3 regions of the Halomonas qaidamensis genome follow, and region 2 is predicted to be linked to each of the others. Evidence: predicted binding sites of a transcription regulator. Region 2 holds the regulator's gene; each other region holds the start of a gene.
The links. Region 2 encodes LexA, which represses DNA repair genes until DNA is damaged. Its sites were predicted from a motif close to TACTGTNTANNTANACAGTA; they were not measured.

Region 1 (10,770 bases), 140 kb from region 2:
TCGTAGGCTAATCGTACAGAGCTAGTTTGGGTAAATCGCTTTAGCTGGTGTATATCCTCACTCGATACCCAGAGCGCTTTATGCACTGGCACGCTTTCAAAGGTAGCGTCTATGTTGTATTCCGTAAGTAAGCGATGAGCGACGGTTTCAAACTGTAGCTGCCCAACAGCGCCCATAATCATCCCGGTCTTTTCTAGCGGTTCGAATACCTGGATAGTGCCTTCTTCACCTAGCTCTTTAAGCGCTTTGTTTAACTGCTTTGAACGGAGTGGATCGTTTAGACGCGCCGTTTTGAAAATTTCAGGTGAAAAGTGAGGGATGCCTGCCATGGCCAATAGCTCGCCTTCACTTAGCACATCGCCAATACGCAGCTTGCCGTGGTTGGGGATGCCAATAATGTCACCTGCATAGGCGGTGGTAAGGTGTGCGCGTTCTTGAGCCATAAAGGTAATAGCGTGGTCGAGTCGAATAGGCTTGGCACTTCGCGCGTGGTTAACTTTTAATCCCTGCCGATAGACGCCGGAGCATATACGTAAGAACGCAATTCGGTCGCGATGTTGCGGATTCATATTGGCTTGAATCTTAAACACGATACCTGAAAATTGTTTCCCATCAGGATAGACGGTTGTTTCTTTCGCTTCTCTAGGACGTGGAGAAGGTGCCCACTGGGTAAGCGCCTCTAGAATATCGCGCACGCCGAAGTTGTTAATCGCTGAACCGAAAAATACCGGCGATAAGTCACCTGCTAGAAAAGCTTCCTGGTTAAAAGGATCAGCTGCTTCTTGAACAATTTCCAACTCCTCTTTGAAAGTGGCGTGGGCAATTGGAAAATTCTTGGTGAGGTAAGGATCATCCACGCTTTCTAGCACTTCCACTGCCTGATGAGCAGTGTTATCGCCTGGGGTGAATTTAAGCATGTGGTGGCGACGCAAGTCGAAGACACCTGCAAATTCTTTTCCCATGCCTACAGGCCAAGTAATGGGGGCACAGGTGATACCTAGAATTTGCTCAATTTCATCAATGACGTCTAATGGTTCACGAACTTCACGATCCATTTTATTGATAAAGGTGATAATCGGGGTTTTACGCTGACGACAAACTTCTAATAATTTTATGGTTTGTGCTTCTACCCCTTTAGCCGCGTCAATGACCATTAATGCGGCATCTACAGCGGTTAGCACGCGGTATGTATCTTCGGAAAAATCCTTGTGGCCTGGCGTATCGAGCAGATTAATTACACACCCTTCGTGCTCAAACTGCATGACAGAGCTTGCTACTGAAATACCCCGCTGCTTCTCCACTTCCATCCAGTCGGAGGTGGCAAACTGCTGGCTCTTTTTGGCTTTTACGGTACCCGCTGTACGGATTGCGCCACCGTACATCAATAGCTTTTCGGTTAAGGTGGTTTTGCCCGCATCAGGGTGCGAAATGATGGCGAAGGTACGACGACGTTTTACTTCTTGTTCAATGGGGAACTGAGCTGCAAGAGCGGCGTTTTCCATATTGACCTCGTGATGTGGTTTGGCGAAGAGTAAACGTGGATTGAATCATTCATCCATGTAACGCCAAGCCTGAACGCCACGAACCAATGCGCGATTAGTAACGCTAAGAAATCGCCCGCGCTCTAAAATAGCCGATGTCACACCAGCCCCATGAATATCGCGATAAACCACCAGTAAGGGTGTTTTGGCATTCGTGGGTAAATAGCTGTGAACACTAGTCCACTCGCTGGATTTAGTTAATTCATCAATGTTGGGGATAAAAGCATCTTGTACTTGCATGGTCATTCCACTCACAGGTCGGTTTTGGCAAAGTCATTGCGTTCCGAAACGCAACGATTGCATAGCGTTGTCTGGAGGGAATAGCGCTAGGGCGGGGTAGGGCAGAAGCCGTTGTGTAACCGTGTCATTGAGTTTCCTCATGCAGTTACCAGCGACCTTAAGTAAAGGTATCTGGGGTAGGTTGAAGCATAATCTTACCACGATTGACCGCTAGTAAGTTTTTGTGTTCCGTAGGATGTTGTTACCACTAGAGTAGGCCAAGCGCGATGGTGTGAATTCGTCAAGCGCTTGGTTCATACCCTAAGTTGATGGTCAGTGAGCTAGATGAACTTAAGTTCAGGATAGAATCGTTTTAAGCAAAGACTTGTGTCCATTCATCACGTTTTTCAAGCAGATCGCTGGCAAGAGCTTGAGCGCCTTTCAGGCTATGACTGGCGGCCCAGCCGCACTGCATTTCGTTGCAAGCGGGTACTTCGGTAGCCGTTAAAACGTCTTCCAGCGTTTGGTCGAGTATCTTCAGTACTTCCTCTATGGTACGAGAGATAAATCAACCATTACTCATGGTACCGAAACAGTTTACGGCACCGCACAACATGATGATCGCGTTTGACGGTAGTAACCGGTCCGTAAAGGGGGGGAAATGCTAGCTAAAAGTCCCTTGTTTGAAGGCACTACTTGTCATGCCGTCATTGTGGGCGCAGAAACAGCTGAACACCGCTCGCAGCTTACCTGGGCGTTGGAAACGTTACGTGCACTGCGAAGGCGCGGGCGAAGTGGCAGAGAAGCTGCGTACCTATAATATCGATATGCTGGTAATGGGCGCCTATGGCCACTCGCGCATTCGCCACCTTCTAGTGAGTAGTACTACGACCTCGATGCAGCGTAACACCCAACTGCCGGTATTAACTTTGCGCTGAACACTTGCTTTCATTGCTTTCATTGCTTTCTACTTACTGCTCCGCCGTGCAGTTGGCTGCTTCCCGCAGTACGCGCTGTGCCAGTAGCCATCCGACAACGATGAACACCAGCATACCTATTAAAAGCGAGTAAAAGGGTACACCCACTCCAAGTGCTAACCCTAGTACCGCAGGCGCTATGCCGGTGGAGAACACCATGGATGCGCTAAGTGCTGAGCGTACCTTGCCAAGATGCTCAGCGCCCCATAGCTTGATCAACAGACCAGAGGCGATAAGCTCCTGAGCGCCCATGGCCAACCCGCCGCCTACCATTAGTGCCCAAATGCTGATGTTCCCACCGATGGTTAACGCCATCACCATGGCGATGGCGTAGGGTAACAAGTAAAGGCGCGCTAGCTTCACGGGCCCCAATTTATCGATCCATCGACCGCCTAGTAACGCACCCGGCAGTTTGGCGAAACCCATGCCGGTCAGCGCCAGTGCATAAACCGCCAGCGAGCTGTCGAGGGCTTCGGTTAATTGGGCTTGATAAATAAATAGCCCCGTCATGGTGATAGGCAGTGACATTAACAGGGGCAATAACAACCAGAAGCGTTTATCTCGAAAGGGGCGAGGGCCGTGGGGTGTTAGTTTCGTGGGTTTAACGCCCGGCGCGCTGGGCCAGGGGGCTTTCATTAGCAGCCACAGCCATGGCAGTGCAATAGTCCCGCACATTATCCACCAAAAAGTTTGCCAACTGCTCCAGATAAGCGCCGCAGCAACCAACGGTGGTAGCAGCGCTTCACCCAGTGGAATGCCTAAGTTTGCCAACCCAATGGCGCGGCCACGCATGGTGGAAAACTCTCGGGCGGCGAGCGTGTTACCCAAATGGGTCAACATACCCTGACCGCATAGCCGTACTATGCCAAGGCCGACTATCCCTAACCACCACCAGGGCGATAAGGTAAGCAGCACAACGCCGGTTAATAGCAGTAATAATATGATTGCTGCGAAACGTCGTGGGTTTATCCAATCAACAGATGGCCCAAAGCGCAGCATGCAGAAGCCCGCTATCAGAGTAACCACAGCATAAGCGGTGCCAAACTGGCTGACACTAAGCCCAAGGTGGTCTGAAAGAGGGGCTTGAAAGAGGCCAATGAAATAACTCTGCCCAAGGCTTGAGCTAAACATGGCCAAAAAAGCGATACTGAGTACGCTGCGGTGATCGCGCAGCAGGGTGCGATAGCCCATCGAATAGTCCCTTACGCGATCAAACAAATTAGTAGGGTAACGATTGTAGGCTAACTGGAGACGCAGATGAATCACCCCGAGGTGGATATAGCCGTTATCCGTGAGAAGCTGATGACACTCGACACCACGCTTCGTGAGGAGAGCGCAAGCAGTGAAGACTCACGCGATACTGTAATGTTGGATCAAACATCGGTAGGTCGGCTGTCGCGTATGGATGCAATGCAGGGGCAAGCGATGGCCAAAGCAGGCGAGCAGCGCCGCCAGTTAAAGCTAAAGCAGATTGCCGCTGCCCTGCAACGCATTGAGAGTGAGAGCTTCGGTGAGTGTATCGAGTGCGGCGAATGGATCGGAGCCAAACGCCTCACTTGGGATCCGCTAGTACTGAAGTGTATTGAGTGTGCCGATTAGCTAGGGTATGCAGGCTCCTCTCGAACGCTTTGCAGCCCTCCAATTATTAACTGAATTTTAAAAAAGCGCTGAAAGAGAATTATATTAGAATACTTTAAAAAACTGCTCTTGGCCGATAGCGGCCAAGCTAACTTTGGTGATGCAGAGTTGCATATCCGAGAATCATGGCACTGAATGCATCTGGTGCCAGGGAGAGAATTGCTTAGCCTGTGCTGTTTAGGTGTGTTGTTATTATCTGTATCAACCTGATGGTCGAGAGGAAATTGAACTGACGCCTGATAGCGCCATCGAAGGAAATATCAGATAAAGGTCGGCTTTTGCTGACAAGCTATTACTACCCGTTCTTGCAGGATGGGGTCTTCGCGGAGAACTTTATGGACTACGAACATGCAATTGTGAAATTCGAAGACGGGATTGCCACCCTGTTCTGCAACGGCTGCGGCATTATCATCGCTGAGGGTACCCAGCACGAGGATAGAGAGCACTACTGTACCATGTGCATGAGCGGCAATTGCAAAGCAAAATTCAAGGACGGAAACTGACATTCCCAGCCCGCCACGCTCCGCGTTTTAGGGAAGGGGCGTGGAATAGATGTTGTGAACATCATTAATCTGAAAACTCTTTAACATCCGCTCTTGGCGGTTTGCTGAAGTAACGAAAAAATAAAGCCAGTTTGACGGATGGAGCTGCCTTTCCGGCAGCTCCGTTATATGAATCTGGGGCTCTACAAATACCCCATTTCGGCGAACGACCTACAACCATCACTCCCCACTACTACGTGATCAATCACTCGAATATCCATTAGCCCCAGGGCCTCTTTGAGTCGCTCGGTAATGCGCCGATCTGCATTGCTAGGCTCAGGATCGCCGCTGGGGTGGTTGTGAACGAGGATAACAGCAGCTGCGTTGCAGGCTAGTGCCGCTTTCAGCACTTCCCGTGGGTACACGCTGGCCGCGTCGATGGTGCCTCGAAACAATTCTTCAAAGCGTATCACGCGGTGTTGGCTGTCGAGGAACAGCACGCTGAACACCTCATGCTCATAGTCCTGCAGCAGTAGCTGCAGATGCTCAAACGCTTGCGAAGGCTGGGATATCTTACGGCCTTTAGCGAGTTTACGCCGTGCGAAGTGCTTGGCCATGGTAATGATGTCGGTTTCGGTAACCAGTGAAGTGACTAAGTAGGTGCCCGCCACTTCACCGGCTTTAAGTTTGGAATGAGTCATGGTTACCTCCAAAAAATAAAAATGCCGGGGTGGTGGCCCCGGCGTCTATGTCGTTGATAGTGAGTGGGTGTTTTGGGTCAGGGGGCAGATCACGCTGCCATCACTTGACTCATGCGCCGCTCCATTTCTTCGTGGAATGCCTCGACGCGCTCGGCAATCGTGCGGATCATGATGTCGTCACGGTAGGCACGCTTAATAAACAGCGGCATGCCAGGCCAATAGCTCACAAAGTCGATCCACTCCCGCTCGCTAACCCACAGCCCTCCTTGGCATTGTGCAACATGCTCGGCGGGAATCTCCCCGCTCAGTAGCACTTCTATCTGGTACTTAGGCAATTTGGTTTTGATTTCCAGCAAGCCGTTATCACCCACCAAACTGTCAGGTGAGTAGCCCACCTCGTGATTGAGGATAATGCCCACTTCCTGTGGCTCCGGTTCACCAGTGGTGTCGCGGTAGAGCTCTCTTGCTACACTTTCTAGCTCGTGGCCCCGTCGGGTATGCGCATTGCCCTGAAACGGCTCGTCCAGTTCGCCGGTAATCCGCTCGCCAATCAGCTGATGCATATACGAAAAGGCCCCGGTGCCGAATCCACCAGGGCCTTTGCCGTTGACCAGCAACGTTTTTAGCTCCGACATGGTGACGCGCCCTAAGCGCGCCGCAAGCCATTCAGGGGAGCCTTGCTCCATGTTGAGTACCTGCATGGATGCCTCCTTTACTCAGGTAGGGTTGTACGCCGTTTTACTTAACCGCTCGCTTGGTGAGGGATGCCCGCAGCTTGTCAAAGTCCGTCTGAGGCACCTGAACGGCGGAACCGTATTTGCCGCTGAACCACTCCTGGGTCGTGGCGGGGCATTGGCTAATCAGCCGCTGAATCTGTCCCGCCTGAAAGGGTGTTACTAGCTTTACTCTAGTGCAGGTGTTGCCGTTATCGTCCTGGCCTCGCGTGGTGATGTTTAGCAGGGCACTCAGCACGTAACGTTTGCCATAGCTAGTAGACGAGCCAAAAGCCTGTACCGCGTTTTTGTTACCGCTCATGTCCGCAGGCAGTAGCATGCTGGTCTCTTCACGGTGACCGTCCTTGTGCATCAACACACCGGTGACCTGAATGCCACGTTCTTGCGTCTGAATCCGGAAGCTCACTGCAAAGCCGTGCTTCTGCATAATGGGTCGCACGGTATCGACGATATCTTCCAGCGTGGCGTACTTACCGTTATTGCCTTGGCCATGTTCTTCGATGCTGGGTAACTCGGTCTGCATGGCCGCCATGGCCGCGCTATAGGCCATCATGGCCTGGCGATCCATCACCCGCTCCTGCATCTGTAATAAGCGTTCCATCTTGTCGATATCAACGTCTGGGTTAAGCGCCGCACGCTCGATGACCTGAATGATGGCCGTGCTTTCTGCAAGGTGAGGGGCAGGCACCGTAGGAACAGCTTGTAAAGAGGGTGCAGATAAGTCGTGATTTACCACATTAGTTTTAGTTGCCATGACGAAGTACCTTCAATAAGGATTAAAGATCGGCAGGAAGCTCACTAGGTGAAACGGGGCATAAGCGCAGCTCGGTGCGATAGAGCTGCCCCTTTGCCATGACGTAGGTCTTGGCATAGGTTTGGTCTTGGGTAAGCAGTCGTTCCGTTAGTTGGGTTAATGCGATATCTAAATCAAGGCTAAGATTGGCCATGGTGTGCTCCACGTAAAATGCAAAAAGCCCAGCCGTGTAGATGGCTGGGCTGATCGCGCTATCCAATAAGGGGTAAGATAAAAACCAAAAGAATTAGTAGTAAGATGATGAGAAACAGCATGTCAGCTCACCAGGGCAAGGGCCGTTTGCAATGCCTCCTGCTTTAACTGAGCCCCTTGACCAAACCACGCTGAATCCAATCGAGTATCGTTACTACGCGCACGCTTGTCGTGATCCACGTACTCGGTAATAGCATTGAGCAAGCCCCACGCAGTATCTTTGGCAGTGTCGAGATGAGAACCGCGGCCTTCGCCGTGGTAGAGCTTCTGTACCTTGTTAAGCGCCCGATAGTTGGGCAGTTTGGAAGGATCGTCTATCGCCTTATCAATACCGCAGAGTACCGACTGAAAATACTGCTGTGCCTCGCCGTGGTCGACCTTGCGTTCCGCTAACGCCTTCATGCGATACATGAAGTCGTTCCACTGAGAAACAGAAATACCCAGTTGGCGTTTCACTGCACGGGGGTCGAACTCCGAACGGTGGGGCACCTTCACCGCCTGCGACGTACCATCCACGACAATTTGTAGCGTGTTATTGCACACTACCCGCACCGTGGTGGGGGTCGCCATAGTGGCTAGGGTGCCATCGCACGACGTCGCCAACAGCAAGTAGTCGTTCACCTCATCCTGGCCTTTCAGCGAGGTGCTTAAGCCGCTACGGGCCAACGCCCAGAATTTACGCCCACCTTTAAGCACGCCCGCTGTCTCCAGCTCATAACCGGCGTATTCCGTTAGGTCGCGGTAAAACTCCAGAATCTCCTCAGGCTGCACCACCTTATAACGCTGAGATACTACGGAAAGGGGAGCCTTGGTATCCGAGCGATAGAGCACCTTCTGTTCTGGGAACGAGTGGATGCTACCCAAGTGGCTGGCACCCTCGGCAATAAACCGCACTGGCGCTTCTTCAATATGCCAATTCATACCGGCCTGTTGCTGCCAGATTTCCAACGGTTGATGACGTGAAAGCTGCTGCCCCAGGCCATGCCAAGGGGTATCGCCAACGTAAGCCATTTGTTCAACTAGATGTGCCATGAGTCATTCTCCAGATATAAAAAAACGCTGACGAATCGCCAGCGCAAATAAGTGGTTAAGTAAGGGAGCCGCCCATAGGCGAAGGTAAAAGCTGGGGTTAGTGGGCAGACGCTAAGGGAGGATAGGGATAGCGAAACGCTTGACCGCACGACAGGCATAGCCATGGGGTGCCGTTACCCAAGGGCAGCCACTGTTTAAGCAGCGAGTGGGCGATACGGGAGCCGGTTTGGCCACCGGCAACCGCGCCCATCAATGCAGCAGGCAGCTTTGCAAGGGGAAAGCGAGTGACAGCAACCGCAAGTGGGCCGGTCATGGCCGTCGCACGCCAGGCACCGATGGCACCGCCTAACAGGGTGCTACCCACCACGCCAACGCGTTGGGCAGCCTCAAGGTTCAATGTGCGCGGTGACGCACAGCGTGTGCAGGATTGGGGCATAAACAGCGCTCCTATGCAGAGGAAAAGGTTTCAGGGTGGTGGATGCATAGGAGTGATATAGGTCTGAATTTTTTTGGCTTTGACCTTTAGGGGCTTGCGCCCTCTGGCTGCTTTATTAATACTGTCTTTATATACAGTAAAAAGAGGTGCCCTTATGTCTTTACCTGTTTCCCTCATAGGCCAAGCGGATGCCATGGCCTTGCCCAGTCCCTTACCGTTTTACTCTAGCGCCGTGCGTGCAGGGTTCCCCTCACCAGCGGATGACCACCTAGATACCGATTTGGATCTGCACACGTACGTCGTTAAGCGACCGGCAGCAACCTACTTTGTGCGCTCCGAAGGTGACTCCATGATCGGTGACGGTATTCATCATGGAGATTTGTTGGTGGTTGATCGCAGCTTGGAAGCGTTGCCGGGGCGAATTATCGTAATCTGTGTAGATGGAGAACTCACGGTGAAACGTCTTGAACGTGTGGGCCAACGTACTTATCTCTGTGCGAGTAACGCCGCTTACCCGCCCATTCCTATTGATGGCCGCGAATCCCATGTTTGGGGTGTCGTCACCCATGTGATTCACAGCTTGCCAGGGGCTACGGTGCAATGATCGCCTTAGTCGACTGCAATAACTTCTATGTCTCTTGCGAGCGGGTATTTAACCCGGCGCTCGAAGGGCGTCCAGTGGGAGTGCTATCAAATAACGATGGTTGCGTAGTGGCTCGCAGTAACGAACTCAAAGCCCTAGGTGTGGAGATGGGGACGGCCATGCATCTGCTTGCACCGCATATTCGTCGCCAAGCGGTGTTGCTCTCCAGTAATTACGCCCTGTATGGCGATATGTCCCAGCGGGTCACCGAAGTGCTAGGCGAGTTTTCACCCCATGTTGAGATTTACTCCATTGATGAAAGCTTTGTAGGGTTTCAAGGCTTCGAACATAAGACCCTGGAGGCACGGGGCCAAGCCATGCGCGATACCGTTTGACAGTGGACAGGCATTCCCGTATGCGTGGGGTTTGCACCTACCCGCGTATTGGCCAAAGTGGCGAACCAAGCGGCTAAAAAACATCCCGCCTACAAACAGCACGGGGTGTGTAAGCTGACCGCTGATAGTGAAACGACCAAGGCACTGCTTAAGCAGTTGCCGGTGACCGAGCTGTGGGGCGTGGCGCGCCGTACCGGTGAACGTTTAAGGGTGATGGGTATTGAGTCTGCCTGGGATCTGCGCGAAGCAGACCCTAAGCGTATTAGGCAGCGCTTTAGTGTGATGCAGGAGCGCATCGTCTGGGAGTTGCGGGGGCAACCTTCCATTCAGCTAGATGACATGAGCCAGCCCAGACAACAGATCATGGTTTCTCGTTCGTTTGGGCGACTTACTAACGATCCCCGTCAGCTAAGGGAGGCGCTACGGCATCATGCCGCCAGGGCGGGTGAAAAGCTTCGCAAACAGCGAAGCGTCACCAGCGCCATTATGGTGTTTATCCGCACCAACCCGTTTCGTAAAGATTTACCCCAATATCGCCAACGCGTGGTGATATCCCTGGAGCGACCAACTGACGACAGTCGGGAGATTATTGCCGCCGCAGTGCAAGGGCTACGCCGTCTCTGGCGAAAAGGATACGCCTATCACAAAGTCGGCCTAATGCTGCTTGATCTATCCCCCAAAGCTAACCGACAGCTCACCCTTGAAACCCCGCAAACTGACGAAGCGGCTAAGCGCAGCGAACGCCTGATGATGACGATGGACAAGCTCAACCGTGAGCTGGGTAAGGGAACGGTACAGTTGGGCCTGCCCCGTAAAGGAAATGCCTGGGCGCTGCGCAGTGAGCGGAGAACGCCTCGTTACACTACCAAGTGGAACGAGCTGTTGGTCGTTAAGTAGGCCTAACACGCTTGTATGGTGCTGGTCATGCTAGGGGAAGTGCCATTTTAGAAAGAAAATACTGACTGGTATCATTATCTGAGCAGATGCCGAGCCCAAAAGGCTTCTAGTTATCTTGTTGAAAAAATG
Region 2 (10,770 bases):
GATATGGGCATTGCGTATGTTGAGCCGCTAGCGGATCAACTGAAGAAGTAATATGGCTAACCCGCTACCCGACGACTGGAAGCAATGGCTTGGGCAAGAATTTCAGGCTGACTATATGTCAGCGCTGAAAGCATTTCTGGCCCAAGAGAAAGCAGCAAAAAAGGTGATTTATCCGCACTCATCGCACTGGTTTCGCGCTTTTGAGCTGACGCCTTTAGCCTCTGTAAAAGTCGTTATTTTAGGGCAAGACCCTTATCACGGCCCAAACCAGGCTCATGGCTTGTGTTTTTCAGTACAGCCAGGCATTCAGGTACCTCCCTCTTTAGTCAATATTTATAAAGAGTTAGCGTCTGATGTGGGTTTTAGGCCTGTGCGTCATGGCTTCTTAGAGTCGTGGGCGACTCAGGGAGTGTTGTTACTGAACACTGCGCTAACGGTTGAGCAGGGCAATGCCGCTTCTCACCGTGGTAAGGGGTGGGAGCACTTTACCGATTGTGCCATTGAAACGGTCAGTCAGCATGCTGAACCATGTGTCTTCCTGCTATGGGGTAGCCATGCGCGTCAGAAGAAAGCACTGATTGATCAATCGCGCCACTTGGTATTGGAGTCTCCGCATCCGTCTCCACTCTCTGCGCATAGAGGCTTTTTTGGTAATCACCACTTTTCTAGGGCCAACCAGTTTCTAACCGAACATGGGCGCTCACCGATTGAGTGGCAATTGCCGGAAACCCCTTAACCTAATGGTCAGTTGCGGGTAGAATGGCGCGCAATTTTGTAAGCTTGTCGATGCGACCTAGGTCGCCATCCTGAATCCCCTGCAGCGAGGAAGTCCCATGAGTGTTTACGCCATTAACCATCCGCTTGTTCAACATAAGCTGGGACTAATGCGCGAAGCTGATTTGAGCACCAAGAGCTTCCGAGAACTAGCAGGTGAAGTGGCGAAACTGCTTACTTATGAGGCTACCAAAGGTCTCGAACTTGAAGATCATGAAATTCAAGGCTGGAACAATGCGCCAATTGCCACGCGACGTTTAAAAGGCAAGAAAGTGACGGTTGTGCCGATCCTACGTGCTGGCTTAGGCATGTTGGAGGGAGTCACTGACCTGATACCCAGTGCTCGTGTCAGCGTTGTGGGACTTTATCGTGATGAGGAAACACTTCAGCCAGTGCCTTATTTCGCTAAGTTTGCAAACGATATCGAAGAGCGCATGGCGCTTGTGATTGACCCTATGCTTGCGACGGGTGGTTCAATGGTTGCAACACTAGATATGTTGCGCGAGCGGGGTTGTGAGCATATGAAAGTCATTGTGCTAGTGGCTGCGCCTGAAGGTATCAAACGAGTCCAGGATGCTTACCCTGATGTTGAAATTTACACCGCATCAGTAGATGACCGGCTCGATGAGCACGGCTATATCGTGCCTGGCTTGGGAGATGCTGGCGATAAAATTTTCGGGACGCGCTGAGCTTTCTGACTAACAATGCCCCTTACGCTTTGCGTCGGGGGCATTTTTTTGGCTAACCACCTACTTTTTGCTAACCACCTACAACGAAATATTGGAAGCGTTTAAATGAGCAATTCAGCAAGTCATGAGTCTTGGCCAAAAATGCTGCTAACAGGCGCGCAAATGCTATTTGTCGCGTTTGGTGCGCTGGTATTGGTGCCGTTACTGACCGGGTTAGATCCCAGTGTTGCGCTATTTACCGCTGGAGTTGGCACCCTAGTATTTCACGGGGTTACTAAACAAACGGTACCGGTTTTTCTGGCCTCCTCATTTGCATTCATTGCCCCGATTCAGGGTTCGATTGCAAGTTTTGGCGTGTCGGCAACGCTGGGGGGGCTGATGGCTGCGGGGGTTGTTTACGTTGTTATTTCCCAGGCAGTGCGTGTTAAAGGCACGGCATGGCTACATAGGTTGCTGCCGCCTGTTGTGGTCGGGCCGGTTATCATGGTGATTGGTTTAGCATTGGCGCCAGTCGCTGTCAGTATGGCGACAGGCGAGACAAGCGATAACATTGGTTATGGTCAAGCGATTTTCCTTTCTATGGCCAGCTTGCTAGTGACGCTTGTATTAGCTGTTTTTGGGCGTGGAATTTTACGTCTGGTGCCGATTATGGGCGGCATTGCAGTAGGGTATGGCTTAGCGCTTGTGATGGGTGTCGTCGATTTTACCTCCGTACGCGATGCTGCTTGGTTGTCGGTGCCTAGTTTTACCGCCCCTAGCTTTCACTGGGCAGCGATTTTGTTCATGATTCCCGTTGCAATTGCTCCCGCAGTTGAGCATATCGGCGACATGGTGGCGATAGGCTCGGTGACCCGTAAAAACTATCTTGAAAAACCTGGCCTTCATCGCACCTTGTTAGGTGATGGATTGGCGACCATGACCGCTGCCTTGTTTGGTGGACCTCCCAATACTACTTATTCAGAAGTCACGGGGGCGGTGACGCTGACTAAGGCGTTTAACCCGATGTATATGGTAATTGCCGCCGTTATCGCGATTGTACTGGCCTTTGTAGGTAAGCTGGGTGCGTTATTGCAAACCATTCCAGGCCCTGTGATGGGGGGGATTATGACCCTGCTGTTTGGCTCCATTGCGGTGATTGGTATGAACACTCTGGTGCGTGCTGGTCAGTCATTAACAGCGGCGCGTAATCTCGTGGTGGTCTCGTTAATTTTAGTGTTTGGGATAGGTGGAATGCAGTTCGGAGGCGGACAGTTCACTCTTCAAGGCGTGAGCTTAGCCGCGCTGGTCGGCATTGCGCTAAACTGGCTCTTGCCTGTTGAAAAAGAGGGTGAGTAGCTACTTAACTGTCTGCTCATTTACTATCTGTTCATCATTGGGAGTCGTTAATGGAAAAGGCCATTGATAGTCCATTTCCTGTGCTAGGCATTGCCGCATGGAGCGGAACCGGTAAAACGACCCTGTTAGCGCAGCTGTTGCCTCGACTGCGCGAGGTGGGCCTTCGGGTGGGAGTAATAAAGCATGCCCACCATAGTTTTGACGTGGATCAGCCAGGGAAAGACAGCTATCAGCTTCGTAAGGCGGGCGCTGAGCCGATGTTGATTGCATCTCGGGAGCGTTTTGCTCTGATGCAAGAGACGCCTGACCAAGAGGAGCCAGATTTAGCCCACCTTGTTTCAATGATGGCTTACCATGCGCCAGATTTGGTCATCGTAGAGGGGTTTAAAACGTGGCCAATTCCAAAGCTAGTTCTGTATCGTGAGGGCATTGGAGATGATTCCATTATGAGTGGTGATTGGGTGCAAGCAGTGGCGCTAAGCGGTTCGTCCCCTGAGTCGCTGAGTCCAACCGTAAAGCGGCTAGATCTTAATAATAGTGAAGCGATCACGCAGTGGGTGCTCGAATGGTTAAGCGCCCAGCCCAACATCACCACTTCCTAACACCATGGCTTGATTAAATAGGTAACGATATGCAGCTAACTCACCTCAATAGACACGGCGAAGCCAACATGGTTGACGTCGGAGATAAGCGAGAGTCCCGTCGTGAGGCGGTGGCGTCTGGACGTATCGTTATGCAGCCTAAAACATTGCAGCTGCTGAGTGATGGCGATTTACCGAAAGGCGATGTACTAGCGACCGCTCGTATTGCTGGCATTCAAGCGGCTAAACGTACTCACGAGCTGATTCCGCTATGCCATTCATTGGCGCTGTCGAAGGTCTCCGTTGACTTCGATATCGATCACGCTAACGGGTGTGTTCATGTCTCAGCGCTATGTCGCCTTAATGGGCAAACAGGGGTAGAAATGGAAGCCCTAACAGCCGTGTCGGTGGCGTGTCTGACACTTTATGATATGTGTAAAGCGGTAGACAAAGATATGCGCATTGAGGCCATTCAGCTGGAAAGTAAGCGAGGGGGAGTCCGCGGAGACTACCAGCGTGGTGCGCCAGAGCCTATTGTGACCGGCGGTAGTTTGGCTGGAGAGGTCAGCTTGGGTGAGCGCTGTTCATCGCCTTGTGTACGGGTGAAATTCCTTGCTGAATTACGTGAAAGGGTGGAAGAAAGTGATCTTTCTATAGGGCTTGATCAACTGCCAAGTCGAGATGTGGCTGGATTGAAAGCGGCATTAAGCGCTAGGGATTCGCGCTTTAACGTGCTCTCTGAGCAACGCACGCTATGCGCTATTAACCAAGTAATGGCAAACGATAGTGCACGACTTACTGATGAGGATGAAGTTGCCTTCTTTCCTCCAGTGACGGGGGGGTAAGTCCATGACTGACATCGCAGAGACTGAGTTGGATATTGCCGTTAGGGTTCAAGAAGCGCCGTTTGAAATGGATGATGGCTATGAAAGTACGCTTCGCCAGCGTACCGATATTGGTGCTATTGTCACCTTCACTGGGTTTGTGCGTGATTTTAATGAAACCCCAGATGTCATTAGGCTTACCCTAGAGCACTATCCTGGGATGACTGAGCGCACATTAACGCAGATTGGTGAACAGGCTTATCAGCGCTGGGCGTTGCAGGCCATACGGATTATTCACCGTATTGGTGATTTGGCCCCGGGAGACCCTATTGTACGTGTCCTGGTGGCTAGCGCTCATCGCCGTGATGCTTTCCAAGCTTGTGACTTTATTATGGATTTTTTAAAAACCCAGGCGCCATTTTGGAAGAAAGAGCACTCCCGCGATGGTGCTTACTGGGTAAAAGAGCGCCACACCGATCAGCAGGCGGCAGAGCGTTGGTAGTTAAGGATAACAAGCCAGGGATGGCGGGCTAAGGATATTAGTTTTGATCGCTAGTACCGCCGTGACCGTTAGTTTCGCCGTCTAAAACGTACTGCCAAGCGCTTCTGACGAGGGCATTTCGGTTGCCATTATCTGCAAGTGCACGTCTGGCATGTGTTGGAGGTGATTGGCTAACCAGTGAATTAATCTTGGCTGTAGCGCTTGGCGTAAATCAGCCAAGGTGGCCGCTTCTATCTCTTCCAGCTGGTCATCTAGCCATTCGCTGAAACTGTCTTCGTCAAGTGGGCTGGTCGCGCTAGCATCCAGCATTAAACGGCCAATCCGGCACCAGCCAGTGTCGGTAGCCGTAACGGGAAGCGCCAAAAACAGGCTGCCGCGTCGTGTCGAGTGAGAACCTGTCTCAAGCCCTGGATGAGGCACAACGCTATTTTGGTTCACGATACAGGGAGGCTGTGGGTGGCGAGCTTCGCAACGTAACCCTAGATTGTCGAACGCCAGCATGTCGCCATTTACCGGAGCGAGCGGAGCGTTAATGCCGAGGCTGGCGGCAATTTCCTGATGGGCGGCCTGGTGACGAGCTTCACCGTGAACTGGCAGCAATGTTTTTGGGCGAACCCATTGATACAGTTTTCTTAGCTCATCTTCAGCAGGATGCCCGGTAGCATGTAGTTCTGGATGGTTCATTTCATCGAAAATTACTACCCCAAGCTGCGCTAGACGTTTTTTAAGCTGTTCAATAGGGCGCTCGTTACCAGGTATAGCTTTGGCAGAAAAAATAATACTATCGCCAGGCTCCAGATCAACAAACGGATGCCTGCGCTGTGCTAAACGCTGTAGCGCGGCACGCGGTTCGCCTTGGCTGCCTGTGGCAATAATCACAACTTCTTCTGGCGGCAGATAGCCTAGATCATGGGGCGGCACTAACGGCGGAAAGTCGTCTAGATACCCCAGCCCTCTTGCCACACTCACCATACGCTCCATTGAGCGACCCATAAGACTGACCCGTCGGCCGCATTGTTGCGCAGCCAACCCAATGGCTAATACACGGGCGAGGTTGCTCGCAAAACATGATACAACGACGCGGCCTGTGCACTGTCTTAAAGTATGGGCAAGTGCCTTTGCTACGTCTCCTTCACTGCCAGAATGACCGGGCATCGGGGCATTGGTGGAATCGCCTACGACCAAATCAATAGGTGCGAGTGCACGAAATTGAGCAGCGTCAATGGGCATGCCGATTAACGGGTTAGGATCTAATTTCCAGTCTCCTGTGTGCAGTACGCGATAGTCACCTGCCTGCATTAGAATTGAGCAGCTTTCAGGAATTGAGTGGGTGACCGAAAGGTAACGCAGCGTAAAAGGGCCAAGTTCCATGGCATCGCCCGGCTCCACAACCTGAATGGCAGCGCTGCTAAGCTGGTGCTCTGCGAACTTGTGACGCAGCAACCCCGCTGCTAGCGGTGTTGCAAAAATAGGGCAGTTCCACTTAGGCCAAAGCCATGCCACAGCGCCAATATGATCTTCATGGCCGTGAGTAATGTAGAGAGCCTTAGGGGTAATGCTTAACGCTGCTAGTGTCTCTGTATTGGGCACCTGCAATGGGGAGTTAGGTAGATCTTGACGAATCATCATGCCGCAGTCGACGGCGATCCACGTATCGTCGTATCCATACAGCGTAAGATTCATTCCAATTTCACCACACCCACCTAGCGGCAGTAAGTGCAGCGGTGGGCGACGGCGGGGACGAAGTTGAACGCGTGGTGGATGCATCAGTAATGAAAAGCCTAAAAAGTAAGACCTTAACTATACGGGAAGGCAGGGGCGGGTAACAATCATCACGGCACTCAGCTGCGGTGCTTCCTTGCTATGCATAAGGTACACTATTTCACTTATATACAGTTTTCCTACTGATGGTAGGGGCTTGTCGAACGTGCCGTTAAAATATGTCAAGAGTGTTTATTTATGTCTCATTATTACCGTTTGGTGGTCTCTTGCCCTGATCAAGTGGGCATTGTGGCGCGTGTCTCAAGCTTTATTGCTCAGCAAGGTGGTTCTATTACTGAGGCAAGCCAGCACTCTGATCTTGAGACTGGTCGCTTTTTTATGCGTTATGAAATTCTGGCAGATTCGCTAGGTATGTCAGCAGAGGCGCTGCGTAGTGCGTTTGAGCCAGTGGCAGAGGCCTTTCACATGCAGTGGTCGCTGGTTGATACTCAAAAACGCAGGCGTGTGGTGTTAATGGTGTCGCGTGAGTCTCACTGCCTAGTTGATTTACTGTACCGTTGGCAGGCTGGTGAACTTGACTGTGATATCGTTGGGGTAATTTCAAACCACGAGGATATGCGATCTCTTACTGAATGGTATGGCATTCCATACCATCATGTGCCCGTTGATCCTGATAACAAGCAGGCTGCTTTCGAGCAAGTTCAAGCGCAGATTGATAGTGCCCGGGCTGACTGTGTGGTGCTGGCGCGTTATATGCAGATTTTGCCGCCTTCTCTCTGCTCACGATACGCAGGTCGAGTGATTAATATTCACCACAGTTTTTTACCCTCTTTTGCCGGTGCTAAGCCCTATCATCAAGCTTATCAGCGAGGAGTTAAGCTGATTGGGGCCACCTGTCACTATGTTACCGAAGAGTTGGATGCTGGGCCGATTATTGAGCAGGATATTCATCGGGTAAGTCACTGTCATACGCCAACAGATCTCGTGCGTTTTGGGCGCGATGTTGAAAAAGCCGTGTTGGCTCGCGGTTTGCGGTGGCACTTAGAAGATCGAGTGCTCATCCATGGTAATAAAACGGTGGTTTTTAGTTAATTACGAATAGGGACTGCCATGTCGTTTGCGCAGAGTGTTTTAGCCCCCTGGGCGTTGATATTGACTTGGTTGCTATCGCTTAGCATGCTTGTATGGATGCTGTGGCTTCGACCATGGCAGGCTCTGTTTGACGATGTGGCACTTCAGCACCGCTGGCTAGCAGCAACGGTAACGGTGGTGTTGATGTGGCAGCTGCGTGCTCAAGCGGTCGACTGGCTAACGTTACACTTAGTATTTACCGTCTTAATGACGCTGGTCTTCAAAATGCCGCTTGCGCTAATTAGCAATATACTGATTAACGTTGCGATGTGCGCTATTGGCCGCAACGAGTGGGCATTACTTGGGGCCAACGTGTTGGTAACCGGTATTGTCCCTGCAGTTATTACCGGGCTGGTATGGCGATTAGTTGATCGACGGTTGCCGGATAACCTAATGGTGTTTCTATTTGCATGTGGCTTCTTTGGCGCTGCGCTAGCGACATTGGGTGGCGGTTTATCAGCGGTATTGTTAATAGTCGTTGCAGGTACTGATCCCGAGGCGATTTATTTAGCTCAAGAGTATGCGCGCTTTCTACCACTACTCATGCCCTCGGAAGCCTTCATTACTGGCATGCTGTTGAGCATTTTGCTGGTGTACCACCCGGGTTGGGTAGCGACCTTTAATGACCACCGCTATATAGATTCTCAATGATACTCCAGTAATGCTGAGGCATCCTCTATCGATTGCCTCAGCATTATTTACACTTTCTTATCCAAGCGCTTGGCCATTGCCGCCACGGATGACACCGACACCGACCCCTTCAATATCTAGCTGCTGCGTACGCAGATCAATTTCAATTGGTGCGAAATCATTATTTTCTGCCATCAACGTCACTGTATGCCCTTGACGTTTAAAACGCTTAACGGTCACTTCATCTTCCAGCCTTGCTACCACAATCTGGCCATCACGAACGCGATCAGTCCGATGCACAGCAAGCAGATCACCTTCTAATATGCCGATATCTTTCATGGATAAACCACGCACCCTAAGTAGGTAGTCTGCTTTAGGGGTGAAATATTCAGCCGGTAGCGGACAATAACGATCAATATGTTCAGCCGCTAAAATTGGGCTTCCTGCGGCAACTTCTCCAATAACGGGCAGGCCGTTATGTGGTAGTGGCTCTGCCTGCGCAGGGAGTGTTGTGGCAGGAACATCGCTTATCTCTTGGGGTTCTTGATTAGGTAAGCGTATCCCTCGCGAGGTATTGCGAATAATGCGAATGGCACCTTTGCGCTCAAGTGCTCTCAGATGCTCTTCGGCCGCGTTAGGTGAGCGGAATCCCAGTGCTTTTGCAATTTCCGCTCGGGTAGGTGGATAGCCAAATTCACCCATTGTTTTAACAATAAAATCAAAAACATGTTGCTGGCGCGCGGTAAGTGGGCGTGACATAACAACCTCCAAAAATTGGACAAGACAGTAACTACCTGTCGGCTTAAACAGTATGTGGTTAAGTATACAGTATGTTGCTCTGTCCAGTACATGGTAGAGCGCCCTACAGTGGCGCTATCGGTGGCCTCTTATTGGTAAGGAGATCTATACGAATGAGCGTGGTGTTATCTCAGTAGCGTATCAATTGTAGTGTTCGGCAGGCGTTTGAATATGCGCTTAAAGCGTCCGTTAGCGTTGAACAAAAAGCCAACGATAAGTGATTGAGCCAGCTTACGTTATGGCATAGTATTTAACGATGTTTTAAACACTCGTTTTCTGGAGGGCGCTATGGCGCAATCTGATACGGTAACGCGTATCCTTGATACTGCAGAGGTACTATTTGCTGAGCGCGGGTTTGCTGAAACGTCGCTGCGCAATATTACCAGCAAAGCGCGGGTCAATTTGGCTGCTGTTAACTACCACTTTGGCTCTAAGAAAGCACTTATCCAAGCGGTGTTTGCACGTTATTTAGATCCGTTTTCTGAGCGCTTTCATACTGCGCTTGATGAGCTTGAAGCGCACTATCACGGTGATGTAATACCCCTTGAAGTATTGTTGGAAACAATGGCGAGCACGGTGCTGACGGTACCTGCCGAGCGTAATAGTCTGAAGGTCTTTATGCGTCTCTTAGGGTTGGCGTATAGTCAGGCACAGGGCCATTTGCGACGTTACATTCAGCAGCAGTATGGCGATGTCTTTACCCGCTTTACAGAACTTGTGCGTCAAGCAACGCCTGATTTGCCTGATGCTGAACGTTTCTGGCGGCTGCATTTTATGCTTGGTACCGTGATCTTTACGCTGTCTGGGCTAGATGCACTGCGAGACATTGCCGCCAAGGATTATAATGAGCAAGTAACGGTAAGAGATTTGGTGAGACGCTTACGCCCAGTGGTGGTTGCCGCTATGAATGCGCCGCTGCCACCTGCCGCTGACGAAGGACATTATGCGAACGCCCACGCTAGCTGAGCTGCCGCCATTGGATGAAGGGTGGATAGAAATTAATATCCAGCAACAGCAATTGTGCTATTGGATAGGGCGCACGCCGCAATATACGTGCGCTGTATCAACGGGTGAAAAAGGCGTCGGGCAGCAGGAGGGAAGTGGTCAAACGCCTCGTGGGTGGCACTATATCCGTGCGTCAGTTGGTGACGGTCTACCTGACAATGCGGTTTTTCGTGGGCGTCGATGGACGGGAGAGGTATTTTCGGCAGCACTCGCGGAGAAATTTCCTCATCGTGATTGGATATTAACGCGTATTTTGTGGCTTTGTGGTTTAGAACTGGGGCTTAACCGAGGCGGTAGTGTTGACTCTCAGCGTCGCTATATCTATTTGCATGGCACGCCACCCGACCAACCAATGGGTATCGCTGCGTCACATGGCTGCATCCGGCTGCGTAATAGTGATCTGCTTTTTCTATTTAAGCACGCCCGACCTGGTACACCTGTCTGGCTTCATGATGGTCAAGCCTAGTCGATTCATTACTGATTTTTTGACACACGATGCTGATCAACTAAAATCAGTCACCCTTTTGTTGGATCCATCACAATGACTCACTCTTTAGGCCCGGTCATGCTCGACCTAGAAGGGCCACGATTAACGCAAGCTGAAAAACATCTTTTGATGGACCCTGCAGTGGGTGGTGTCATTCTATTTGCTAGAAATGTCGAAAATGCTTACCAGGTCCGAAAGCTTTGCAGTGATATTCGTCGCGTCCGCAGCGAGCTTTTGCTTGGCATTGATCAAGAAGGTGGCCGGGTTCAACGTATCAAAGAAGGTGTTACTC
Region 3 (10,770 bases), 1.3 Mb from region 2:
CATCCGGTGTGGTACCGATAATCGGCACGCCCGCCGCCTCAAGCTCGCGGGCCAGCTTCAGCGGGGTTTGACCGCCGAACTGCACAATCACACCTACCGGCTTCTCCTTGTCGGCAATTTCCAACACATCTTCCAGCGTCACCGGCTCAAAGTAGAGACGATCAGAGGTGTCGTAGTCGGTAGAAACGGTTTCCGGGTTGCAATTGACCATGATGGTTTCATAGCCATCATCGCGCATGGCGAAAGCGGCATGCACACAGCAGTAATCAAACTCGATGCCTTGACCGATACGGTTCGGACCACCACCCAGGACCATAATTTTCTGGCGATCCGACACATCCGCTTCGCACTCCTCTTCATAGGTGGAGTACATGTAAGCAGTGTCGGAGGCAAATTCCGCCGCACAAGTGTCGACACGTTTATAAACTGGACGAATGCCCGCTGCCTGACGCGTTTTGCGGAACTCCTTTTCAGCTACACCAAGCAGCTTGGCCAAACGCGCATCACCAAAGCCTTTACGCTTTAGTTGGTACAGCTCGCGGGCAGAGAAATCGGCCAGGGCGCGCTTGGCGACGGCATTTTCAGTCAACACCAGGTCTTCCAACTGCACCAGGAACCAAGGGTCGATATTGGTTAGCGCAAATACCTCATCGACACTCATTCCCGAGCGCATAGCGTCAGCGATGTAGAAAATACGCTCAGCACCGGCGGCCTGCAGCTCGCCCTGAATGATCGCCATGTTGTCTGGCGTGAAATCGGTGATGATCGGATCAAGGCCATCGTTACCGGTCTCAAGCCCGCGCAGCGCTTTCTGCAGCGACTCTTGGAAGGTACGACCAATTGCCATCACTTCACCCACTGACTTCATCTGGGTGGTCAGACGGTCGTTTGCCTGGGGGAATTTTTCGAAGGTAAAGCGCGGAATCTTAGTGACGACATAATCGATTGATGGCTCAAACGATGCGGGCGTGCGACCACCGGTAATATCGTTTTGCAGCTCGTCCAAGGTGTAACCCACCGCCAGTTTCGCGGCAATTTTGGCAATCGGGAAACCCGTGGCCTTAGAGGCCAGCGCCGACGAGCGCGATACCCGCGGGTTCATCTCGATAACCACCAGACGGCCGGTTTTCGGATCCATACCAAATTGTACGTTGGAGCCACCGGTTTCCACACCAATCTCGCGCAGTACCGCAAGGCTGGCATCACGCATGATTTGGTACTCTTTGTCAGTCAGCGTTTGCGCTGGCGCGACGGTAATCGAGTCACCGGTGTGAACGCCCATCGGGTCGAAGTTTTCAATCGCACAGACAATGATGCAGTTGTCATTCTTATCCCGCACCACTTCCATCTCGTACTCTTTCCAACCCAGCAGCGACTCATCAATCAATAGCTCGTGGTTGTTGGAAAGCTCGAAACCGCGAGTACAGATCTCTTCGAACTCTTCTTTGTTATACGCCACACCGCCGCCGGAGCCGCCCATGGTGTAAGAAGGACGAATAATGGTCGGGAAGCCGAGCTCCGCCTGAATTTCCCAGGCCTCGTCCATGGTGTGCGCCACTTTCGCTTTCGGACACTCCAAACCAATACGCTTCATGGCTTGATCGAACAGATCGCGGTCTTCAGCCATGTTAATCGCATCAGCGTTGGCACCGATCATCTCGACGCTGTACTTTTCCAGTACGCCATGCTTTTCCAGGTCAAGCGCACAGTTGAGCGCTGTCTGGCCACCCATGGTGGGTAAAATCGCATCAGGGCGCTCGACCTCAATGATCTTTTCCACCGCTTGCCAGGTAATTGGCTCGATGTAGGTTGCATCGGCCATAGCCGGGTCGGTCATGATGGTGGCTGGGTTGGAGTTAACCAAAATAACTCGGAACCCCTCTTCACGCAGCGCTTTACACGCTTGGGCGCCGGAGTAGTCAAACTCGCAGGCCTGGCCGATGACAATCGGGCCAGCGCCAATGATAAGAATGCTGTTGATATCGGTACGCTTAGGCATAACGGTTCCCGCAAAATAGGTGACGATGAGCGACAAAAAAACGGCGTTACATGGCTGCTATCAAAGGCAGCGTTAGCGGCGCGCCTGCATCATGGCAATAAAGCGATCAAATAGCGGCGCCACATCGCGCGGGCCGGGGCTGGCTTCCGGGTGACCCTGGAAGCTAAACGCCGGGCGGTCAGTGCGCTCAATCCCTTGCAGCGTGCCATCAAACAGCGAACGGTGCGTAGCGCGCACGTTGGCTGGCAGAGTCGCTTCATCGGCGGCAAAGCCGTGGTTTTGGCTGGTAATCATAACCGTGCCGGTGTCTAGGTCTTGCACCGGATGGTTGGCGCCGTGGTGGCCGTGGCCCATCTTCACGGTTTTGGCACCCGAGGCCAGCGCCAGCAACTGGTGACCAAGGCAGATACCAAATACCGGCGTGTTGGTTTCCAATACTTCCTGAATCGCTTTGATAGCGTAGTCACAAGGCTCGGGGTCACCCGGGCCGTTAGCCAGAAAGACACCATCCGGATTCATTGCCAGCACGTCAGCAGCAGGCGTTTGTGCTGGCACAACCGTCAACCGGCAGCCACGCGCGGCCAGCATGCGTAGAATGTTAAATTTCACGCCGTAATCAAACGCCACCACGTGATAAGGGCGCTCGCCTTGCGTCGTATCTGCGTAACCCTCGCCCAGGGTCCACTCGCCTTGTGTCCATTCGTAAGCCTCTTTGCACGAGACCTCTTTGGCCAGATCCATGCCCTTCAACCCAGGAAATGCCTTCGCTGCCGCTAGCGCCCGCTCTACCGCATCATCGCCCTCTGCTTCTGCACCCGCCAGAATCGCGCCGTTTTGCGCGCCTTTATCGCGCAGAATACGCGTTAAGCGGCGGGTATCGATATCCGCAATGCCCAGCACATTTTGGCTTTTCAGATAATCGGAAAGGCTTTGCTCTGAACGGAAGCTGCTGGCTAGCAGAGGTAAATCACGAATCACCAGGCCCGCTGCGGCAATCGATGCCGATTCCACATCTTCAGAATTAATGCCGGTATTGCCGATATGGGGATAGGTCAACGTGACGATTTGGCGGGTATAAGAGGGGTCAGTGAGGATTTCCTGGTAGCCGGTCATGGCTGTATTGAACACCACCTCACCGCTTGTGACGCCCTCCGCGCCAATGGCTATGCCATGAAACACACTGCCATCTTCCAGGGCCAATATCGCGGGTTTGCTCAATGCGGGGTTATTCAAGACAAGTTCTCCCATGCTGGTGGGAGCCTGTGGGCGCAGGCTCGGCGATCCGGTTTGTCGGCGTTTGCGTGCAAACGTCGGGTCGTAAAAAAGCGGGACGAAGCCGATAGTAAAAAATCGGTTTCATCCCGCTTGTTGTTCTCTTCCGTGGCGTTTAGCCATGGCGCAGCATTTAGCTGACTATTTTTTCTAACCGAAGGCCAGTGCAACAAGCGCGGTGCTTTCTCTACATGTACATCTTCAACGCCTATTGGCGTGTGTTCAATGCAGATTTGTTGCTGCTTTTTGCAGCCACTGGGCCAAAATTTTTGGAATGTTACAGGATTTACCGACTTTAGGCTAGCCCTTTATTGTCACGCTAGCACCTGGGGTCGCTCTGACAATACCTTAGCTTAGCTCCAATACATCCTGCATATCGTAACGGCCATGCGCTTTGTCGGCGACCCAACGGGCGGCACGTACCGCGCCTTTGGCAAAGGTCATACGACTAGAGGCTTTATGGGTAATCTCGATACGCTCACCTTCTGTCGCAAACATCACCGTATGCTCACCAACGATGTCGCCAGCACGTACAGTGGCAAAGCCAATCTCTTTGTCGGTGCGCGGGCCACACTGCCCTACCCGTTCAAAAACACCATGCTCTTTTAGCGTGCGGCCAATGCTCTCTGCGACCACTTCACCCATCTTAATCGCGGTGCCGGAAGGCGCATCCACTTTATGACGGTGGTGAGCTTCGATCACTTCAATATCGTAGCCTTCATCACCAAGAGCTTTAGCCGCTGTTTCGAGCAGCTTAAGGGTTAGATTAACGCCTACGCTCATGTTGGGTGCAAATACCATGGCAACTTTATCACGGTAGCTATCCAGCTCGGCTAGCTCGTCATCGCTCATCCCGGTAGTGCCAATCACAATGCGCTTGCCGTGTTCAGCGCAGAACGCCAAATTTGCCAAGGTGACCTGCGGCGCAGTGAAATCGATCAGCACGTCGAAGTCATCTACGATTGCGGCGAGAGAATCTACCGCCACTACGCCGCGTTTGCCAACGCCCGCCAGCTCACCGATGTCCGCACCTGCCAAGGAACTACCTGGCTCAACGATGCCACCTGCTAGCGAGGTATCCGCCTGCTGTTCTACCGCATTTACTAAGGTACGGCCCATACGGCCTGCTACGCCTACAATGGCAATTCGGGTCATGGAAACTCCTGCGCGTGCGTCGTTCAGCACCCAGCTTGATATAAGAAAGCCACGGGTTAAAAGGGGTCAAGATTATAACAGACCCCTCTTAATGATGCGGCGCTTAAGGGAACGCACCGCTACTTTGAACGAATTAGTTCTCCCAAACGATTTCCAGCGGTTCATCATTGGCCATACGAACAAGATGACTCTCCACCACGCCCTCTAACTGGTCTAAGTGGTTCTCTTCCAGCGTCTCAAGAGAAACAATCAGGCGATCCGGCTCGGCATGCATTAAGCAAGTTCCATTGGCAAAGGTGATTTTGGCTTCCTGTTCTCCATGCTCAACCTCAAGCTTGTGCGCCCAATGTTTGCACAAACGGTTAATCAAGCGCTCGCCAGAAGAGGTGATGATTTCGGCACGGGATAACGGCATCGTATGCTCTCCATAAAGTTTACGAATAAGTTCTCACTAGCGTAATCCTCTCAATAGAAACCGCAAAGCACAGAAAAAGAATTATTTGCGCTACCCTTCCCCAACCAACCGGCAATAAAAACGCCCCAACACACGAAGGTGATGGGGCGTTGAGCTGCCGTGAAGTGAATTGCCGTTACGGCTTCATATCTTCAAAAAACTTCTTCACGCTGTCGAAAAAGCCGGTCTTCTTCGGCGAATGGCTGTGACTATTGCTGCCATCAAAGCTCTCTTGCAGCTGACGAAGCAAATCTTTCTGCTCGTCGTTGAGATTAACCGGCGTTTCCAATACCACCTTGCACAGCAAGTCACCCGCTGCGCCGCCGCGTACCGGCTTCACGCCTTTACCACGTAACCTGAAGAGTTTACCGGTTTGGGTTTCCGGCGGAATCTTCAGCTTCACACGGCCATCTAGCGTAGGTACTTCAAGCTCACCACCTAATGCAGCATCAACAAAGTTGATCGGCACGTCACACTGTAAGTGTTTGCCATCGCGCTGGAAGATGTGGTGCGGCTTAATAGCGACCTGAACGTACAGATCACCAGGCGGGCCACCGTTAATGCCACTCTCACCTTCGCCGTTCAGGCGAATGCGATCACCGGTATCGACACCCGGCGGAATCTTCACCGATAGCGTGCGCGTTTCCCGTACACGGCCTTCGCCGTTACATTTGTGGCATGGTACTTTAATGTGCTGGCCACTACCGTGACAGGTCGGGCAGGTTTGCTGAACCGCAAAAAAGCCTTGCTGCATACGCACTTGGCCATGGCCATGGCACGTAGGGCAAGTTTCTTTGCTAGAACCTGGCTCGGCACCTTCACCATCGCAGCGGTCACACTCAATATGACGTGGCACACGGATATCAACAGTTGTGCCAGAAACTGCGTTTTCCAGATCAAGTTCTAGGTTGTAGCGAAGGTCGCTACCACGAGCAGGGGCGTTAGGGCCACGACGACGGCCACCACCGCCACCAAAGATATCGCCAAACACATCGCCAAAGATGTCGCTGAAATCGCCAGCGCCACCACCACCGAACCCGCCACCGCCAAAGCCACCGCCTTGGCCGTCTACACCGGCGTGACCAAACTGGTCATATGCCGCGCGCTTTTCGCCATCGCTTAAGACTTCGTATGCTTCTGACACTTCGCGGAATTTTTCCGCTGACGTGTTATCGTCCGGGTTTCGATCAGGGTGGAATTTTTGCGCCAAGCGGCGGTAGGCCTTTTTGATCTCTTTCTGATCGGCCCCTTTTTCGACACCCAGGACTTCGTAATAATCGCGTTTGGACATGGGTCCTACGCCTCCTGGTTAGCTACGCACTTAATTAGGCGTCTGTTGCGGAAACAGCAACGCGGGAGTTGTCTCCCGCGTCACCGCATTCCTTAGCAGATAGAGGTGATTTACTGCTTCTTCTTGTCGTCGTTGACTTCTTCATACTCAGCGTCAACCACGTCATCCTCTGGCTTAGTGCTAGTATTTTCAGCACTTTCGCCGTCCGCCTGTTGAGCAGCTTCAGCCTGCTCGGCGTACATTTTCTGCGCTAACTTACCAGACACTTCGGTCAGTGCATCCAGTTTCTGCTGGATGTTGTCCTGATCGTCAGTCTTCACTGCTTCTTCCAGCTCGCTAATTGCGCTCTCGATGGCTTGTTTCTCGTCATCAGTCGCTTTATCGCCCGCTTCTTGCACGGTTTTACGAGTGGCGTGAATCATGCCATCTGCTTGGTTACGCAGCTGCACTAGCGCTTCGAACTTCTTATCTTCGTCCGCGTGTGCTTCCGCATCGCGTACCATTTGCTCGATCTCTTCATCCGTGAGACCGCTGGACGCTTTAATGACAATCGACTGCTCTTTATTAGTCGCCTTGTCTTTGGCTGATACGTTCAGAATGCCGTTGGCATCCAGATCAAAGGCCACTTCAATCTGCGGCACACCACGCGGTGCTGGCGGAATGTCTGCAAGGTCAAAACGACCCAGCGACTTATTCTGCGCAACTTGCTTACGCTCACCCTGCACGACGTGAATCGTTACTGCCGTTTGGTTATCATCCGCCGTAGAGAAGGTTTGTGTCTTCTTCGTGGGGATGGTGGTGTTTTTGTCGATCAACGGTGTCATTACGCCGCCTAGGGTTTCGATACCTAGGGTTAGCGGCGTCACATCTAGCAGCAGTACGTCTTTTACGTCGCCGCCAAGTACACCGCCCTGAATCGCCGCACCAACAGCAACCGCTTCATCAGGGTTAACGTCTTTACGCGCTTCTTTGCCGAAGAAATCAGCGGCTTTCTTCTGCACCATCGGCATGCGCGTCTGGCCACCGACCAGAATCACTTCGTCGATTTCAGATGCAGACAAACCAGCATCTTTCAGCGCCATTTTGCACGGGTCGAGCGAGCGCTGTACCAGATCTTCAACCAATGACTCCAACTTGGCACGTGTCACCTTCACGTTAAGGTGTTTCGGGCCAGTATTGTCAGCGGTGATATACGGCAGATTAACATCTGTCTGCTGTGCACTAGAAAGCTCAATTTTGGCTTTCTCGGCCGCTTCTTTCAGACGCTGCATAGCCAAGTTGTCGCCAGACAGGTCCATACCGCTATCCGCTTTGAACTGGTCAACTAAATAGTTGATCAGCGCCAAGTCGAAATCTTCACCGCCCAGGAAGGTGTCGCCGTTGGTGGCCAACACTTCAAACTGGGTTTCGCCGTCAACGTCTGCCACTTCGATAATAGAAATATCGAAAGTACCGCCACCCAGGTCGTATACCGCGATGGTTTTATCACCACGGGATTTGTCCATACCGTAAGCTAATGCGGCAGCAGTCGGCTCGTTAATGATGCGCTTAACATCAAGACCGGCAATACGGCCCGCATCTTTAGTTGCCTGACGCTGGCTGTCGTTAAAGTACGCAGGTACGGTAATAACCGCTTCAGTTACTGCTTCACCGAGATAGTCTTCGGCGGTTTTCTTCATTTTCTTCAGCACTTCCGCGCTTACCTGCGGCGGTGCCATTTTTTTACCTTTTACTTCAACCCAAGCATCACCGTTATCAGCTTCGGTGATTTTGTAAGGCACCATTTTGATGTCTTTTTGTACGACATCATCTTTAAAGCGACGGCCAATCAGGCGCTTAATCGCGTAAAGGGTGTTTTCAGGATTGGTGACGGCCTGACGTTTTGCTGCCTGGCCTACCAGCGTCTCACCATCGTCGGTGTAGGCAATAATGGAAGGCGTAGTGCGGCCACCTTCGGCATTTTCAATTACTTTAGCGCTGTCACCATCGAGCACTGCCACACAAGAGTTGGTGGTGCCCAGATCGATACCAATAATGCGTCCCATAGCAAAAACCTCGAATTCGGTTGTTACAAAACTGATGTTTGAAAGCTGATGTCAAAAAATCTGCTTTTTGAAACTTAAAGCGTCTGCGGGTTTTCCCGCGGGTTGCCCTTTATTTGGGGGCCGCTTGCAGCATTTCAAGGGGCTTTTTTTTTGCTTTGTGTCAACCAATGATTAATTGGCTTTTTGGCTGACTACCACCATCGCTGGGCGAACTAGGCGACCGTTAAGCAAATAACCCTTCTGCATCACTTCCATGACGGTATTGGGTTCAAGCTCGGGATTCGGCACCATCGCCATCGCTTCGTGAACCTGCGGGTCAAAGGGCTCACCCTGAGGCTCAACGCTTTCCACGCCAAATTTATTCAATACGCCTAACTGCATTTTAAGGGTCATGGAAACGCCCTCACGATGAACGTCAGAGGCTCCGTCTTCCATGCTCTCTAGGGCTTTTTCCAGACTATCAACAACGGGCAATAGCTCTTTGACAAATTTCTCTAAAGCAAATTTGCGCGCTTTTTCAGCTTCTTGCTCAGCCCGGCGACGCACGTTTTGAGCTTCAGCAGCGGCACGTAGCGCTTGGTCTTTAGCTTCCGCCAAGCTCTGCTCAAGCTCTTCCACCTGAGCGGCTAGCATATCGGCTTCTGGGTTTCCTACGTCGCCCTCTAGCGCCGCGTCTTCCTCGATCAACCCTTCCAGCTCACCTTCAATCAGGCGCTCTTCAGCCGCTTGCTCGGTGACTTCTGCCTCTTGCTCTTGGCGGGCCAGCTCATCTTCTAATGGGGTTTGCGGTTCTTTTGCCATGCCTAGCTCCTGAAAAATATGCAGCGGTGGCATTAACGGCCACCTCGGTTAAGTAACGAGTATTAACCACGTATGAACGCTATATGGGGGCCATAAAAGCCATCTCAAGAGGGGCATTGAAGTGAGTTATAGACTACTGTATAAAACAACAATTATTGGATAAGTATCCAGCTTCTGTGCCGCACGCCTCAGGAGGCCTTATGCTTACGCAGCTAGCAATCCAAGATTACGCTATTGTCGACCGCCTTGAACTCGACCTAACCCGCGGCATGACGGCGATCACTGGGGAAACCGGGGCAGGCAAATCAATTTTACTCGGCGCCCTTGGCCTATGTTTAGGTGAGCGTGCCGACGCCGGCAGCGTGCGCCACGGACGTGAACGCACCGACCTTTCCGCTCGTTTTGATATTCAGCACCTGCCCGCTGCCACCGAGTGGTTGACTGCTCGTGAGCTGCCTGCTGACGAGTGCTTATTGCGCCGCGTAGTGACGGCCAGTGGTCGCTCCAAAGCGTGGATCAATGGCCACCCCGCCACCATCGCTGATCTAAAATCGCTGGGCGAGCAGCTGATCCAAATCCACGGGCAGCATGCCCATCAGGCACTTATGCGTGAAGAAACCCACCTTGCTCTGCTAGATGATTATGCAGGGCTGCGTGAGCAAAGCCAGCTGCTGGCTGAAACGTTCCGCGAATGGCGCAGCGCCCGTCGTCGATTAAAAAAACTCAGCGAAGAAGGCAGCGAAGTTGAAGCAAAACGCCAGTTGTTACGCTACCAAGTAGAAGAGCTCGATCAACTTGGATTGGCAGAAGGTGAGCTACAAACACTCGAAGAAGAACAGCATACCCTTGCCCATGCGGAAGAGACACTACGTGAAACCCAGTTTGCCGCCGACTGCTGCGCGAGCGACGAAGGCGGTGCTCTGTCGCTGTTAAACCAAGCTTATGCCCATTTAAGCGCGCTACCCGGCAGTGATAAAGGCACGCTGGCCAACACCTTGGCGATGCTTAGCGATGCGCGCATTCAAGTAGAAGAAGCTTCCAGCGAACTTAATCGTCTTGCCAGCACTACCGAGCTAGACCCAGAGCGCTTAGCTTGGGTAGAAGAGCGTCTGGGCGACGTTCATCGCATTGCGCGCAAGCACCACGTGGCCCCAGAAGAGATTTGCGCACTGCACACCAGGCTCAGCCAAGAAGTTGCTCAGTTGGAAGCCAGTGACGACGACTTAGAATCACTAAGTAACCACGTCGCCGAGTGCCGCGAGCGCTACCGTAAAGATGCTAAGCAGATGAGCGAAGTGCGTCAAAAAGCCGCTGCGTGCTTAAGCAAAGAAGTGCAGCAGCAGCTGGCTTTCCTGGCCATGGGTAAAGCACGTTTTGAGGTAGCAGTCACTCCGCGTGAAACACCAACGCCAGAAGGCCTCGATCACGTTCAGTTCCTGATCAGCGCTAACCCCGGCCAGCCTGCTAGACCGCTCACTAAAGTTGCTTCGGGCGGTGAGCTATCGCGTATCAGCCTTGCCATACAAGTTGTTGCCGCCTCGCACTCCACCATTCCCAGTCTAGTATTCGATGAAGTAGACGTGGGTATCTCAGGAGCAACGGCCGAAATTGTGGGGCAACTGCTACGCAAGCTCGGCGAAAACGGTCAAGTAATGACAGTCACACACCTGCCTCAGGTAGCCGCACAGGCGCATCAACACCTACATATCGAAAAACGCGCCAAGCGGGATAGTACGCTGACCCAGATGGCCCT

Region 1: the regulator LexA is predicted to act here: its motif matches at 8,886-8,905, upstream of K1Y77_RS08140 (LexA family protein).
Region 3: the regulator LexA is predicted to act here: its motif matches at 9,152-9,171, upstream of recN (DNA repair protein RecN).

The regions. Positions count from the first base shown of each region.
Region 1 covers NZ_CP080627.1:1,740,402-1,751,171, forward strand. Annotated here, with positions in the region: gene K1Y77_RS08075 (peptide chain release factor 3) at 1-1,502, opposite strand, end outside; gene K1Y77_RS08080 (hypothetical protein) at 1,548-1,781, opposite strand; partial or broken gene K1Y77_RS08085 (S-ribosylhomocysteine lyase) at 2,134-2,310, opposite strand; partial or broken gene K1Y77_RS08090 (universal stress protein) at 2,312-2,698, shown strand; gene K1Y77_RS08095 (MFS transporter) at 2,732-3,928, opposite strand; gene K1Y77_RS08100 (TraR/DksA family transcriptional regulator) at 3,995-4,336, shown strand; gene K1Y77_RS08105 (hypothetical protein) at 4,711-4,878, shown strand; gene radC (RadC family protein) at 5,061-5,558, opposite strand; gene K1Y77_RS08115 (lambda exonuclease family protein) at 5,648-6,259, opposite strand; gene K1Y77_RS08120 (ERF family protein) at 6,297-7,046, opposite strand; gene K1Y77_RS08125 (hypothetical protein) at 7,069-7,239, opposite strand; gene K1Y77_RS08130 (DUF932 domain-containing protein) at 7,362-8,330, opposite strand; gene K1Y77_RS08135 (hypothetical protein) at 8,428-8,766, opposite strand; gene K1Y77_RS08140 (LexA family protein) at 8,921-9,370, shown strand; gene K1Y77_RS17345 (Y-family DNA polymerase) at 9,367-9,744, shown strand; gene K1Y77_RS08145 (DinB/UmuC family translesion DNA polymerase) at 9,769-10,641, shown strand.
Region 2 covers NZ_CP080627.1:1,595,596-1,606,365, forward strand. Annotated here, with positions in the region: gene gpt (xanthine phosphoribosyltransferase) at 1-51, shown strand, start outside; gene ung (uracil-DNA glycosylase) at 53-736, shown strand; gene upp (uracil phosphoribosyltransferase) at 834-1,463, shown strand; gene K1Y77_RS07440 (uracil-xanthine permease family protein) at 1,569-2,798, shown strand; gene mobB (molybdopterin-guanine dinucleotide biosynthesis protein B) at 2,849-3,400, shown strand; gene moaC (cyclic pyranopterin monophosphate synthase MoaC) at 3,430-4,224, shown strand; gene moaE (molybdopterin synthase catalytic subunit MoaE) at 4,229-4,705, shown strand; gene K1Y77_RS07460 (ribonuclease J) at 4,787-6,388, opposite strand; gene purU (formyltetrahydrofolate deformylase) at 6,665-7,519, shown strand; gene K1Y77_RS07470 (energy-coupling factor ABC transporter permease) at 7,538-8,209, shown strand; gene lexA (transcriptional repressor LexA) at 8,267-8,947, opposite strand; gene K1Y77_RS07480 (TetR/AcrR family transcriptional regulator) at 9,275-9,952, shown strand; gene K1Y77_RS07485 (L,D-transpeptidase) at 9,930-10,457, shown strand; gene nagZ (beta-N-acetylhexosaminidase) at 10,533-10,770, shown strand, end outside.
Region 3 covers NZ_CP080627.1:282,002-292,771, reverse strand. Annotated here, with positions in the region: gene carB (carbamoyl-phosphate synthase large subunit) at 1-1,999, opposite strand, end outside; gene carA (glutamine-hydrolyzing carbamoyl-phosphate synthase small subunit) at 2,072-3,217, opposite strand; gene dapB (4-hydroxy-tetrahydrodipicolinate reductase) at 3,620-4,426, opposite strand; gene K1Y77_RS01410 (DUF2218 domain-containing protein) at 4,560-4,841, opposite strand; gene dnaJ (molecular chaperone DnaJ) at 5,017-6,171, opposite strand; gene dnaK (molecular chaperone DnaK) at 6,282-8,216, opposite strand; gene grpE (nucleotide exchange factor GrpE) at 8,388-9,017, opposite strand; gene recN (DNA repair protein RecN) at 9,218-10,770, shown strand, end outside.